Regions from separate parts of the Fontibacillus forbon genome, predicted to be linked through region 1. Evidence: riboswitches for the same ligand, from Rfam matches in the RefSeq annotation. Region 1 holds a riboswitch; each other region holds the start of a gene.

Region 1 (4,241 bases):
CGTGCCGATTATGCCGACTGGCCGCAGGAGGAGAGACTGGTTGCTCTTTGTGCTGCCTTGCTTCACGATTTGGGACACGGTCCGTTTTCCCATTCGATAGAACAAGCGTTCCAAATGCACCATGAGGATTGGACCTGCAAAATTGTGCTTGGGAATACGGAAGTAGGCGCCGTGCTGCGGCGGCTGGGAGAAGATTTCCCGGAAAAAGTGGCGGCTGTCATTCGCAAGGATTATGAACATCCTATCGTAGTAAGTTTGGTCTCCAGTCCGCTCGATGCGGATCGGATGGATTATTTGCTGCGGGACGCCTATTTTACCGGCGTGAATTACGGAACCATCGATATGGATCGCATTTTACGAATGCTGAGACCGTTCCAGGGACGGATCGTGGTGAAGGAATCGGGTATGCATGCGGTGGAAGACTATTTGATGTCCAGATATCAAATGTACTGGCAAGTCTATTTTCATCCGGTGACCCGGAGTTCGGAAATTATTTTGCGGCAAATTTTCCGCCGGGCGAAGGAGCTCCATGCGGGCGGACACCGTTTCGCTTTTCTGCCTGATCCGCTGCCCGGGCTGTTTAATCGGGATTTGACGGTAGAGGAGTATCTGCTCCTTGATGAGGCGTTGGTACAAACGGCCTTCATGCAATGGAGAAAAGAACCTGATGAGCTGTTGAGTGACCTTTGTATCCGATTTTTAGACAGAAAGTTGTATAAATATGTAGAAGTAGAAGCGTTGGATTTGGAAATGATCGACGACATTCGCCGCGCTTTCGGGGCAGCGGGACTTCATCCGGAATATGATCTGGAAATTGATTTTCCAACCGATCTGCCTTATGATGTGTTTCGTTCGGATGGGGAATTCCAGGACAAGCAGATCCTTCTGCTGGACCGTCAGGAACATCTGCGGGAAATTTCCGAAGTTTCGGACATTGTCCGCTCGATCAGCGGATTGCACCGCGGAAAATTTCATTTGTACTATCCCGACAATAAATTGGCATCGGTGATTCACCGGCTGCCGGCAAATATTGCTGAACTATTTGAACAGGGACAATAAACGGACACCCAAGGAGGTACAGTCATGGAGCTTTTTGATACGCACACGCATATGGATGCGCCGCAGTTTGACGACGACCGGGAGGAAGCGATTCAGCGCGCATTGGATCAAGGGGTAACGCGGATGATCAACATCGGATTTAACCGCGAGACGATCCCGACCACCATGAAGCTGGCGGAGTCGCATGACTTCATTTACGCGGCGGTGGGATGGCATCCCCAGGATGCGATCACGATGAAGGAAGAGGATTTGGACTGGATTGCAGAGCTTTGCAAGCATGAGAAGGTAGTCGCCATCGGTGAAATTGGCCTGGACTACTATTGGGATACGTCGCCAAAAGAGGTCCAGCATGAAGTGTTCAGACAGCAAATCCGTCTTGCACGAAAGCTGGGAATGCCGATTTCCATTCATAACCGGGAGGCGCATGAAGATGTCGTTCGCATTCTCCGGGAGGAAAAGGCTAACGAAATTGGAGGCGTCATGCACTCCTATTCGGGGAGCTGGGAAATTGCCAAAATGTGTCTGGATTTGGGATTCCATTTGTCGTTTGGCGGACCGATTACGTTTAAAAATGCAAAACAACCCAAAGAAGTGTTAATCAAGACGCCCATGGACCGATTATTGATCGAAACGGACTCCCCATATTTAACTCCTCATCCATTTCGTGGAAAACGGAACGAGACGGGACATGTTACTTTGGTCGCACAAGCGGCAGCCGAACTAAAGGGGGTTTCGGTCGAAGAAATCGCCGAAATTACTACCCGAAATGCGCTGGAACGATTTGGAATTCGATGAAATCGGGAGAAAAAGCGGTGAAAAAAAGAGCATTCGCGAAAGATTAATGCTTTTTAACCAACTACACCGAGTTTATTACATTTTTTTAACCATTTATTAAAATAAACGTTGTTGATTCGTCCTTTACAACATGCATCGAAACAGGATAGAATCTTTTCAGTAATCGATTTGGGGTCGTTCATGTGTAGATGACGATTCCGGTTACATGGTTCCATGAACCAGTCTCGCTTAATCTCCGAATCTGGAGAACGGGGGAACCAAATACGCGAACCGGAAATACCGGTTTAGGCGTAATTGATTTCTTTTTGGGTCATTGGGGTGAATTCGAAGGTCATTGCGCCATGAGCGAATGATTGAGAAAGGGCGGCTCTCTGCGTCCTAACCCGACAGCTAACTCCGTAAGCGTACAAAGAGAGGGCAAACTCGTGCATCCTATTACATCAAGAAATTCGGAAGCCACGAAAGAGAGCCTCTTACTCTTTCTTTAGGCTTCTTTTGTTTTGAATAAACGTAATAGGGTCATCATACTGTGTTAAACAGGAGGTGACTAGCCGGGCAGACTGGGGCAGGATGCGAAGTGCAGCTCAATTATAGTGCATTTCGTAAAAATGAAATGTAGTCACGTCATACGTATCACGAATCGACCTAGACGGCGGGACTATGTAAGGAGGACGGAAGAAATGGGCATTTTCCGCAAAAAGGAATCCCATGAATCACGCTCATCCAGCATGTCTTACGCAATGCGGTGGAAACAAGAACATTTACGTCAAATAGCGGTCATCGGATTTTTGGCCATAGCGGTAGTTCTCATCATCCTGATTTGGTTTTACCAAAACAATAAAAAGATTTACTTGGTTGTTGACGGGCAGAGTCAAAAGATCGAAACCCGTCATTCGCTGGTCAATCAAGGTCTGGAAGGAAAGGCAATGGCTTTGGGATCTGAGCATGCGGTAGCTCAGTCGCTCGCCGGTTCCATCAAAGACGGGATTGTCATTGTGCGCGCGGTTCCTGTAAAGGTTAGCGTGGACGGTACAACGAAAACACATTTTACGACTCAAGACCGCGTACATGAAGCGATCGAAGAGCTTGGCGTTACTTTGGGCAAGGAAGATAAAATTACTCCGGCTTTGGACAGCAAAGTGGCAGCGAACCTGAATATCAAGGTTGTCCGCGTCACCAAGCATAATGTCCAGACCAAAGAGAGCGTACCTTTCACGGTTGTGAAAACCTCGGACAATAACCTGCTCAAGGGAAAAACCAAGGTCTTATCGCAAGGAAATGAAGGGGTAGTAGTCCATAACATCGAAAAAGTGTATGAAGACGGAAACTTCGTTTCGAAGCGCTGGCTCGGTAAAGAGGTTGAAAAGAAAGCCTCTCCCAAAGTGATCGCCGTAGGAACGAAGAAACCGACGGTTGTTGCATCCGCAAGCATATCCCGCAGCGCAAACGCGGTAAATATCAGCGGACTTACGACGAAAGGCGGCGTCTCGTTTAAATATAAAAAAGTACTTAAGAACGTGACCCTGACCGCATACTCCGCGGAAGAAGACGGGATTGGCACGCGAACGGCATCCGGCACCCGAGTGACGGAAGGCAGAACGATCGCGGTCGACAAGAGCGTCGTTCCGTTGGGCTGGTGGGTCTATATCGAGGGCATCGGCTTCCGCAAGGCGGAAGATACCGGCGGTGCCATCAAGGGCAACAAGATGGACGTCTATTACGACACCCTGAAATCCGCCAAAAATTTCGGCCGGAAGAAAGGGCGTACCGTATACGTCATCGGCCCGACCAAACCGGAGTTGAACTAACCGGCTGCGTTTACTTTGCGCAGGGAATGATATACTATTAGGATGATGAATAAGACACGGATAAGAAGAGGAGAATTCCTCTTCTTTTTGTTGTGATACGACCATTTTATTTTGAAGGGTATGGGGTACATGATCAAGGAGGTCATTGTGGTGGAGGGCCGTGACGACACCGTGGCGGTGAAACGGGCGGTGGACGCCGACACCATTGAGACCGGAGGATCGGCGATCAATGAGACGACTTTGCGGAAAATCGCGCTCGCGATGGAGCGGCGGGGAGTCATTATTTTCACCGATCCCGACCATGCCGGAGAACGCATCCGTAAAATCGTCGCGAACCGGGTTCCCGGGTGTAAGCATGCTTTCCTGAACGAGGCCGACGCGACGAAGGGCGATGACATCGGGGTGGAGAACGCATCGCCGGAGGCGATCCGGGAGGCCCTCTCCCGCGTCCGCAGCGAGGTCCCTTCTGAAGCCGACGGAAGTCATCAGGACCTGATCGACTGGGAGGACCTGATCGCGGCGGGATTGATCGTTCATCCGGACGCGTCCGCACGTAGGCGGTTCATGGGTGAACGGCTT
Region 2 (4,241 bases), on a different contig from region 1:
GTCATCTTCTCGTACAGGTCGGTGATGACAAAGCCTGATTTCTGGTAGGCCCGGATCGCCCGGGTATTCCAGGTCAATACCTCCAGGTCAATCACATCCCTCGGCTTCCGCCGCTGGGCCTCCTCCACAATGGCAAGTACAAAAGCTTTACCCAAGCCGTGGCCGCATAAATCAGGCCTCATGCCGATCCCTAGACGCGTAACCCCCTCCATAGGGAAGTACTGGGCAAATCCGGCAAGTTCGTCCTCCTGATTCAATAAAGAGACATACTGCTGCGCCCGTAAGGCGGGATTGCCGAATTCTACATCGAGCGCTTTCATTTGTTCCCAGGGGAGCCAGCTATAAATATCATAGGGAGAATCGTAACGCCAGGTGCTGATTTCCGCGCCGTGGCTTTCTTCCATGGGTACGATTCGGAATGCTGCGATCGGTTTTTCCATAATGCGCCTCCTTAAACGATAGGAATACATATGCGGTTACCCATATGGCTTAAGTTCTTTTTAACCTCACTCTATCGGGATTTTCTTTGATTGTAAAGGCTTTGAAATGGAGGATCGCAAGAAAGGAAGCACGAAAAAAAGTGCTGAACGGGGAAATTTCCTGTTTAGACTTATGCCAATGGGGTAAATTTTGGATATAGAAGGATTTGGATATGGAGTGAAGGAGATACGGACGGAGATTAAAAATATTTTTTTGGAAATAGGCCGCGTACAAGAAACCTTTTGATCCGATCCTTCGTTATATGAGTAAGATGATACAGAGAAAAAAAACCGCAGCCGATTCCTGCAAGAATCAGTTGCGGTCAGATGGGTTTTCGAGGTGAGGGCCTCAAAGGTGTCAGGGTGATCAGGATTCTGTGGCAAACGTTGTAAAGCTGGATTTGCTCAAAATTCTTTTTGCCCCGACATAACGCGTTTTATAATAGCTGTTGCTCAATTTGTCAGTTCGGATGCCTTTAGAGGAAGAAGCGTGTGCGAACTTATCGTCGCCCAGGTAAATGCCGACGTGGGACACTTTACCTTTACCCAAGGTGTTGAAGAAAACGAGATCTCCTGCCTTCAATTGGCTTTTTGCCACGGCCGTTCCTTGTTTGTACTGGGCTCCGGACACGCGGGCAAGATCGATGCCCATTTTTTTGAACACATACCTTGTAAATCCGGAACAATCAAAACCGTTGGTCGTAACTCCTCCGTATTTATAAGGTGTGCCGTACACGGACTTAACAACGCTGTTCAACGTGGTGTCTGCGAAAGCGCTTCCCGTTCCCATGGTGAATAGGATGGCCAAACTCGTAGCTGCTGCTGTGATCGTCTTTCTCAAGATGTAAAACTCCTTCCAAGGCCTGCGAGGTTAGCTTGAGGATTCGGTTGAAGGTTCCCTATGATCCTTATGTAGCGAGATCAATTCACCCAAAATGGTTCCCCCGTTTCCCGGGTGCCGGGAATTCGGCTGTTCTTAGTTGAATGCACCCGAAAAATACGACGTTACGACAGAAATTACAAAGTTGTTACTATTTACTCTGGTTATTTTACCAAGGCTAGCCGGACTTGGCAAGTTTGTTTCGGCAATTTTGAATAAATAAGTTAATTTGTCCTGTTTATCCCGGTCAGAACCGGGTAATGATTCCTAGGAAGTGTGCCTGAAAAAAAGAAAAACCCGCAGAAGTTGATTCCATAAAGAATCACTGCGGGCTTGACTGTTATTATTCTACTTCATCATGGTCCTGAACATCACCGGTAACTTCTTCATATTTGTCGGTGCTCATAATGCGCTTCGCGCCAACGTAACGCTCGACATAATACTTTTCGCTTAATTTGCTGATGACTACGCCCTTGGAAGAGGAAGCGTGAGCAAACTTGCCATCACCGACGTAAACGCCGACATGAGAAACGCCTTTGCCTGAAGTGTTGAAGAACACCAGGTCGCCGGCAATCAGTTGATCTTTCTCAATAGCGGTTCCCATTTTGTACTGGGAGCCTGATTGGTGCGGCAATTTAATGCCGATTTTCGAGAAGACATACATAGTAAATCCCGAACAGTCGAAGCCTGAGGTAGTAGTTCCACCGGAAACATATTCAGTTCCCAGGGCTTTGTCGATCACGCCATCGAGTTTGGATTCCGACGCGAAAGCGCTACCAGTTCCGATGGAGAAAAGTAATGCAAGACTTACTGCTGCTGCGGTTAACTGTTTCTTCAAGGAAATGCTCCTTCCAATGCCTACGAGGTTAGCTTAAGGATTCGGTTGAAGGTCCCCTATGATCCCTCTCTTGCGAGATCAATTCACCCAAAGTGGTTCCCCCGTTCCCCGCGAAGGGAATTCGGCTGTAATTTACATCTGACTTCTTACTTATTCAACACTCAACAGAAAACTCCTGCTAATAGTAACAAAAATAATTACAAAACTGTTACTGAAATTGTGCTGCTGTTATTGTAACAAAGGCAAGTATATTTTGGCAATGGTTATTTAGCAAGATTCAGAGGGGAAAACGCAGGACAAGGCCTCCGTAGAAGCGCGGAGGCCTTGTGGCACAAGGGATGATAAAAATTAAAAAAATTTAACTTTTTTGTGTCTTCGAATGCCATAGCTGATATTGAGAGGTTAGGGTCCAAATTTGAAATAGACTGCGGAAAAAAGGATAGGATTGCTGGAGGATGAGGGCAAGTAACCCGGTCCAAATCCAGGAGACGGTACCGAACAGTAAGAACATGACTGCTCCGGAAGCGCCGAGAATAAGCGAGATGGCGATCCCCGGCAACAGATATTTCAAGCTGACGAGCAGTGAGCCCCAGACTCCGGTTTTGAACAGGTAGCCAAACTGGGCAAACAGCAGCAATTGTCGGATAAGCCAGCCATAAGCGGCCCAGCCCAGAATAAACCCGCAGAAGATCAGGATCGGGACCAGCCTGTCGCCGGCAGGAATCAGCCGGAGCGCCAAGGCGTACAATTTCGGGATCATCCAAAATCCCGGTAAGGCTAATAGCGCCAGTTCCAGCAGGAAAAAGAGCGTGACGGGCTTCCAGAACTCCTTCATCCCCCGGAAGAGAGGGAACCCGGAGGCGCGGGCATCGGCAGGTACCAGCCCGTAGAGAATACCGGCCTGAAGCAGCGGCGTCAATAAGAGTCGAAGGACAACCATCCCGAGCAGAAGCCAAAAATATTGATGGATCGCCGGATTATGTTTTAGCTCAAATTGGCCTTCGATCAGATATAAGATCCGATTCAGTTGGTTCTGAGGGGAGTCCGGGTACCTGGACAGAACGGCGGTAACCGCCGAACTGACCAGCCGGTACAGAAACAATCCCCAGAGCAACTGGTACAGGAACAGGATGATCACGGAGGGAAACTGGCTCCTGACAAGCCCCCATCCATTTCTTACATAGGTCATAACTTTCCCTCCTAAAAGTTTTGTGAGCGTTACAACTATGATATGGCTTCGAACAAAACTGCTTCGTAAGCATCGGCTTGTTTTGTGAGCGTTACAACTATGATATGGCTTCGAACAAAACTGGCATCGGAAGCATTCGCTAAATTTTGTTGTGATCCAGCCTAATACACAAGAGTTCCAAGCAGAGTCTCCAGCAGTTTGACGATACTCAGGGTTGAGCGGGTGCTAACCGGTTCGTCGATTCCGGATTTCAGGTAATTGTTGATATGCTTGTTCTCCAGCACCAGTGAATAGTCGGGGTCAATTTGTACCCAATCCAGCGGCTCTTTGTATTGCAGCTTCATTCGGACGGTATCGCCTTCGCCGTTCCAGACTTTTCTGACCGTATGACCGTCTTTAAAGCTGAAGAGCAGCGGTATTTTAGGACTGTTTCCTCCCTTACGGCTTATTTCTACAGTCGATTCGTAGATAGTGGTGCCGTTTTGGGTAAGGGGGGTCACGGTTATCCGGTCTGCGGAGAAATCCGCCATTTTTCCTTCATATACATATTGGTTAAAGTAAGGCTTCCAGCTCTTTCCCGTCGTTTGTTCAACGACCCGTTGAAAATCGGCCGTGGTCGGATGCTTGAATTTGTACTTCTGGCTGTAGTTATATAGAATCCGCTTCATGGTTTTCGCGCCGACCTGGCGTTCGATATCGAGCAGAACCAGCTTGCCGCGATAATATGCATTCTTGGCGTAGACGTCCCCGGAACCGTACTTCCAGGACGGCAGGGTCAGGGAAGCTGGAGAAGAGATGAGTGCGGCCTGAATGGGCAGATTCGGAGCGATGCCGAATTCTTGCTCCATTAACTTG
Region 3 (4,241 bases), on a different contig from region 1:
AATTTTTCGCCGATTCAGTCCGGCGCGATTACGCTTTCCATCAATAGCTCGGCTTATCTCGCGGAAATTTTCCGTGCGGGGATTCAGGGCGTGGACCGCGGACAAGGGGAAGCCGCTCGTTCTTTGGGGATGAGCCGGTGGATGTCGCTGCGCTTTATCATTGTTCCGCAAGCGATCAAGTCGGTACTTCCGGCGATCGGGAACGAGTTTGTCACGATTATCAAGGAATCATCGATCGTATCCTTTATCGGGATTACGGAACTCATGTTCCAATCCGGTGCCGTGGTAACCATTACTTATGACGGCATGACGCCTTATCTGATTGTTGCTATCATGTACTTTATTTTGACATTCACATTGTCCCGCATTCTGGGTCTGTTCGAAAGGAAGTTGAGAGCTAGTGATCACCGTTAAAAATTTGCATAAAAAGTTCGGTCAGCTTCACATACTGAAGGGCATCGACCTGGAAATCGCCAAAGGAGAGGTCGTTGTCGTTATCGGGCCCAGCGGCTCGGGCAAGAGTACATTTCTGCGCTGCCTGAACCTGCTGGAGGAGCCGACTGAAGGCGAAATCACATTTGAGGGTCAATCGATTACCGAGAAACGCCACGACATCAATAAAACCCGGGAAAAAATGGGGATGGTGTTTCAGCAGTTCAATTTATTTCCCCACAAAAGCGTGATCGACAACATTACGATGGCGCCGATCCGCGTGAAGAAAACCGAGAAGGGCAAAGCGGAAATCCTTGCTATGGATTTGCTGCGGACGGTCGGATTGGAAGACAAGCGGGACGCTTATCCTTCGCAGCTGTCCGGCGGACAAAAGCAGCGGATCGCCATTGCCCGCGCGCTGGCGATGGAGCCCCACGTCATGCTGTTTGACGAGCCGACATCAGCGCTGGATCCCGAAATGGTCGGCGAAGTGCTGGACGTCATGAAGAACCTTGCCGACAAAGGCATGACCATGGTGATCGTCACGCACGAAATGGGCTTTGCCCGCGAAGTGGGCGATCGGATCCTGTTCATGGATCAGGGCGTCATAATGGAACAAGGTACGCCCCAGGATGTGTTCGGTGCGCCGAAACATCAGCGTACTCAAGATTTTCTCAGCAAAGTGCTGTAATCTTATCAATAACACTAAAACCGCCGGAATAGGATGACCGGCGGTTTTTTGCTGTTGTAATTGATCCATCCTCTTACTAAATTGTCATCGGAATGACGATCGAATTTCGTTGTCATCCCGCCATTTTTTGTAGTATGGAAACATTTTCATCGCCTTTTGGTTACAAAATTGTGATATATTGATTAGGCCAAAACCTGCCATGGCGCAGGTGCGGGGGACGATTTACCGAAATGCTGTCAGACTTGAACCGTGGACAGCGTTCTTGGGGTGAAGCGTAAGAAACGACGCAGGGAACCAATCCTTTTTTCCCGAACCCGACAACTAACTCCGCAGGCGAAAGTAAAAGGAGGAACATCATGATCAAACATAAGAACATGGCACTTGCCTTCAAGGCGGCAATCATTGCAGTAGGTATGGCAGGAGCATTACAAACTATTCCTGTTCATGCGGATTCGGTACATAAAGCGAAGGAGGGAGACACCTTCTACATTCTCGCCAAGAAGTACGGCGTCGATTTGAACAAGCTGATCAGCGCAAATCCGAGTATTAAAGCGACTAACATTTATGGCGGCTTGGATATCGTCATACCGGGAACCGGATCGAACGCCTTGGTTTCGATGGCTTCCGCCAGCGCAAACGAAACGCAAAACCCGCAAACTTTGTCTGCTTTGAAAGTCTCAACGTCCGACAAGGTTGTTGAAGCTTGGGGCAAATCTTTCGCCTATTCCAAAACGATCGACGTCAAAGCAACGGCTTATTCATCCGCTGCCAGCGAGAATGGCAAGTGGGGAGCGGTGGATTATTTCGGTGAACCGCTGCAGCTGGGTACGATTGCGGTAGATCCCAAAGTAATTCCAATGGGCACAAAAGTATTGGTGACGGGACATTCCCATGCCAATTTGCCGAAGAATGCCTTTGTAGCGACCGCAACCGACCAGGGTGGGGCCATTAAAGGCAATCGCATCGATATTTTCATTCCGGGCAGTCAGCAGTCGGTTAGCCAATTTGGATATCAGGACGTCAAGCTTTACGTTATCGAATAAATTTAAGTCAACGAAAGCAGCTTCCGTTTCGGAAGCTGCTTTTTAGTTTGTTTCTTATTTGTATTTCGGGGTATGCAATAACTCGGGAAGCGTTACGAAATGGTATCCTTGCGTTTTTAGAGACCGGATAATGTCGGGCAAGGCCTGGATCGTTCCGGATAAATCGGATCCCGTGCCGCCGCCGGCATGCTGGAGTACGATGGATCCCGGACCGAGGGCTTGAAGTACGTTCTGTTTCACTTTTTCCGCATTAAGCCCCTTCCAGTCAAGGGAATCTACATTCCAGTTTACGATCGTATAGCCGTGTGTCTTCGCCCACTTGATTTGCTCCTCGTTGATTTCTCCGTAGGGAGGACGTATCAGTTTCGGTCGGTAACCGATAACGTTGGCAATGATCTTTTCGGTCCGGAGGATTTCATTTTGAAATTGTTTCAGGGACCTGTTTTTAAACTGGGGATGACTATAAGAGTGATTGCCGATGATGTGACCTTCCTGATGGATTTTGCGGAGCAGATTCGGGTATTTTTTAGCCCGGTGGCCGACGACAAAAAAAGTGGCCTTGACATCCTCTTTGCGGAGCGCATCGAGCACTTGCGGAGTAAACCGCGGATCGGGAACGTCGTCGAAGGTCAGCGCGACCTGCTTTACTTCCGGCCCCCGGAATTTGAATGTTTCGGAATACTTCCGCCGCAGTTCCCCTAAGTTTAGCGGCTTTGTGCCCTTTTCTGCCGTGACGCCGGCAGGTTTGGCTTCATCGGGCTCTATCATCTTTGAGGCGGCTATGAGCTTCGCTGTCGTCTTCAGGGGCATTGCGGCTCCGGGGGCCGGGCAGAGTGCAAAAAAGAACAAAGCCGTCATGATCAAGGCGGCTCCTGCGGCCCTTAACCGCTGTTTGACTGTTCTGAACATAGTAAAAACCTCTCCTTTACCCGGAAACCGTAATAAGCTTAGGTATGCCCAGGATTTCCCGAAGTTATGTGCGGTTTGATTGTGACATTCGTCACAGACTCGAAGGGCTGAAAAATTGCATCTTATAATGAAGCATAAAGCAAAGCGATGGGCGTTTTACTAGAGAGGAGAGAAAAGTATGTCGGAAGTTTTGATTAACGAGCAGGTTGCGGCGGGGGTATACCGGCTTGCGGTGGCAGGTAATTTCGCCGGGAATATGGGACAATTTTATATGCTGCGGGCTTGGGATCGTTATCCTCTGCTCTCCAGGCCGTTGAGTATATTTGATATAACGGAAGACAGGATAGAGTTTCTGTATCTCGTTGCCGGAGAAGGGACGGAGCTGTTCTCCAGGCTGAAAGCAGGCGACCGGATTAACCTGGAAGGGCCGATGGGCAACGGCTTTTCTAAACCGGCCGGGAAGACGGCATTCGTTGGCGGAGGGATTGGAATCGCTCCGTTTTATTATGCCTTGGAGCAAATACCCGATGCCGATGTCTATCTTGGCTTCAGCAAAGAGCCATATATGGTAGAAGAATTCCGCGGCAGAACAACGGGGCAGGTCGTCGTGGATATTGGCGGCGTGATTTTGAACAAGGTCGATTTTAACGCTTACGACACTATTTATACATGCGGGCCGCATAAGATGCTCGAAGCCGTGCAGCGGGAGCAGATCCATTCGGGAACGAAAGCGCAGGTTTATGTGTCGCTGGAAAACCGGATGGCTTGCGGTATCGGCGCATGTCTCGTTTGCAGCGTCAAGTGCAAGGATAGCCGTAAAAAGGCTTGTGCCGACGGCCCCGTATTTCGAGCGGAAGAGGTGGTGTTGTCATGATGGACATGTCCTGTAAAATCGCTGGTGTGCACTTTAAAAATCCGGTCGTGATGGCTTCCGGGACGTTTGGATTCGGCAAAGAGTATGGCAAATATTATGATTTAAACATGCTTGGCGGCATTTCCGGCAAAGGGCTTACGCTTCACCCGAAGGAAGGGAATTCCGGACTACGCGTCTATGAGACTCCTTCAGGGTTACTGAACAGTGTCGGACTTGAAAATCCCGGCATTCCGGCATTTTTACGCGATGAGTGTCCGAGGTGGGAGCAACTGGATACGGCGCGGATCCTTAA

Evidence for each region. Region 1 has a riboswitch for cyclic di-AMP ahead of ACLB09_RS24045 (G5 domain-containing protein). Riboswitches for the same ligand answer to the same signal wherever they lie in the genome.
Region 2: it holds a riboswitch for cyclic di-AMP, as region 1 does, so the genes downstream of both, ACLB09_RS24240 (C40 family peptidase) here and ACLB09_RS24045 (G5 domain-containing protein) in region 1, are expected to answer to the same signal.
Region 3: it holds a riboswitch for cyclic di-AMP, as region 1 does, so the genes downstream of both, ACLB09_RS05005 (3D domain-containing protein) here and ACLB09_RS24045 (G5 domain-containing protein) in region 1, are expected to answer to the same signal.

Annotation. Positions count from the first base shown of each region.
Region 1 covers NZ_JBKGFV010000008.1:75,859-80,099, reverse strand. Annotated here, with positions in the region: gene ACLB09_RS24055 (HD domain-containing protein) at 1-1,059, shown strand, start outside; gene ACLB09_RS24050 (TatD family hydrolase) at 1,084-1,854, shown strand; cyclic di-AMP (ydaO/yuaA leader) riboswitch at 2,070-2,275, shown strand; gene ACLB09_RS24045 (G5 domain-containing protein) at 2,535-3,662, shown strand; gene rnmV (ribonuclease M5) at 3,792-4,241, shown strand, end outside.
Region 2 covers NZ_JBKGFV010000009.1:18,458-22,698, forward strand. Annotated here, with positions in the region: gene ACLB09_RS24230 (GNAT family N-acetyltransferase) at 1-440, opposite strand, end outside; gene ACLB09_RS24235 (C40 family peptidase) at 847-1,320, opposite strand; cyclic di-AMP (ydaO/yuaA leader) riboswitch at 1,325-1,461, opposite strand; gene ACLB09_RS24240 (C40 family peptidase) at 1,703-2,197, opposite strand; cyclic di-AMP (ydaO/yuaA leader) riboswitch at 2,200-2,334, opposite strand; gene ACLB09_RS24245 (hypothetical protein) at 2,556-3,386, opposite strand; gene ACLB09_RS24250 (M1 family metallopeptidase) at 3,548-4,241, opposite strand, start outside.
Region 3 covers NZ_JBKGFV010000001.1:1,084,648-1,088,888, forward strand. Annotated here, with positions in the region: gene ACLB09_RS04995 (amino acid ABC transporter permease) at 1-414, shown strand, start outside; gene ACLB09_RS05000 (amino acid ABC transporter ATP-binding protein) at 401-1,123, shown strand; cyclic di-AMP (ydaO/yuaA leader) riboswitch at 1,299-1,474, shown strand; gene ACLB09_RS05005 (3D domain-containing protein) at 1,483-2,166, shown strand; gene ACLB09_RS05010 (polysaccharide deacetylase family protein) at 2,221-3,075, opposite strand; gene ACLB09_RS05015 (dihydroorotate dehydrogenase electron transfer subunit) at 3,254-3,949, shown strand; gene ACLB09_RS05020 (dihydroorotate dehydrogenase) at 3,946-4,241, shown strand, end outside.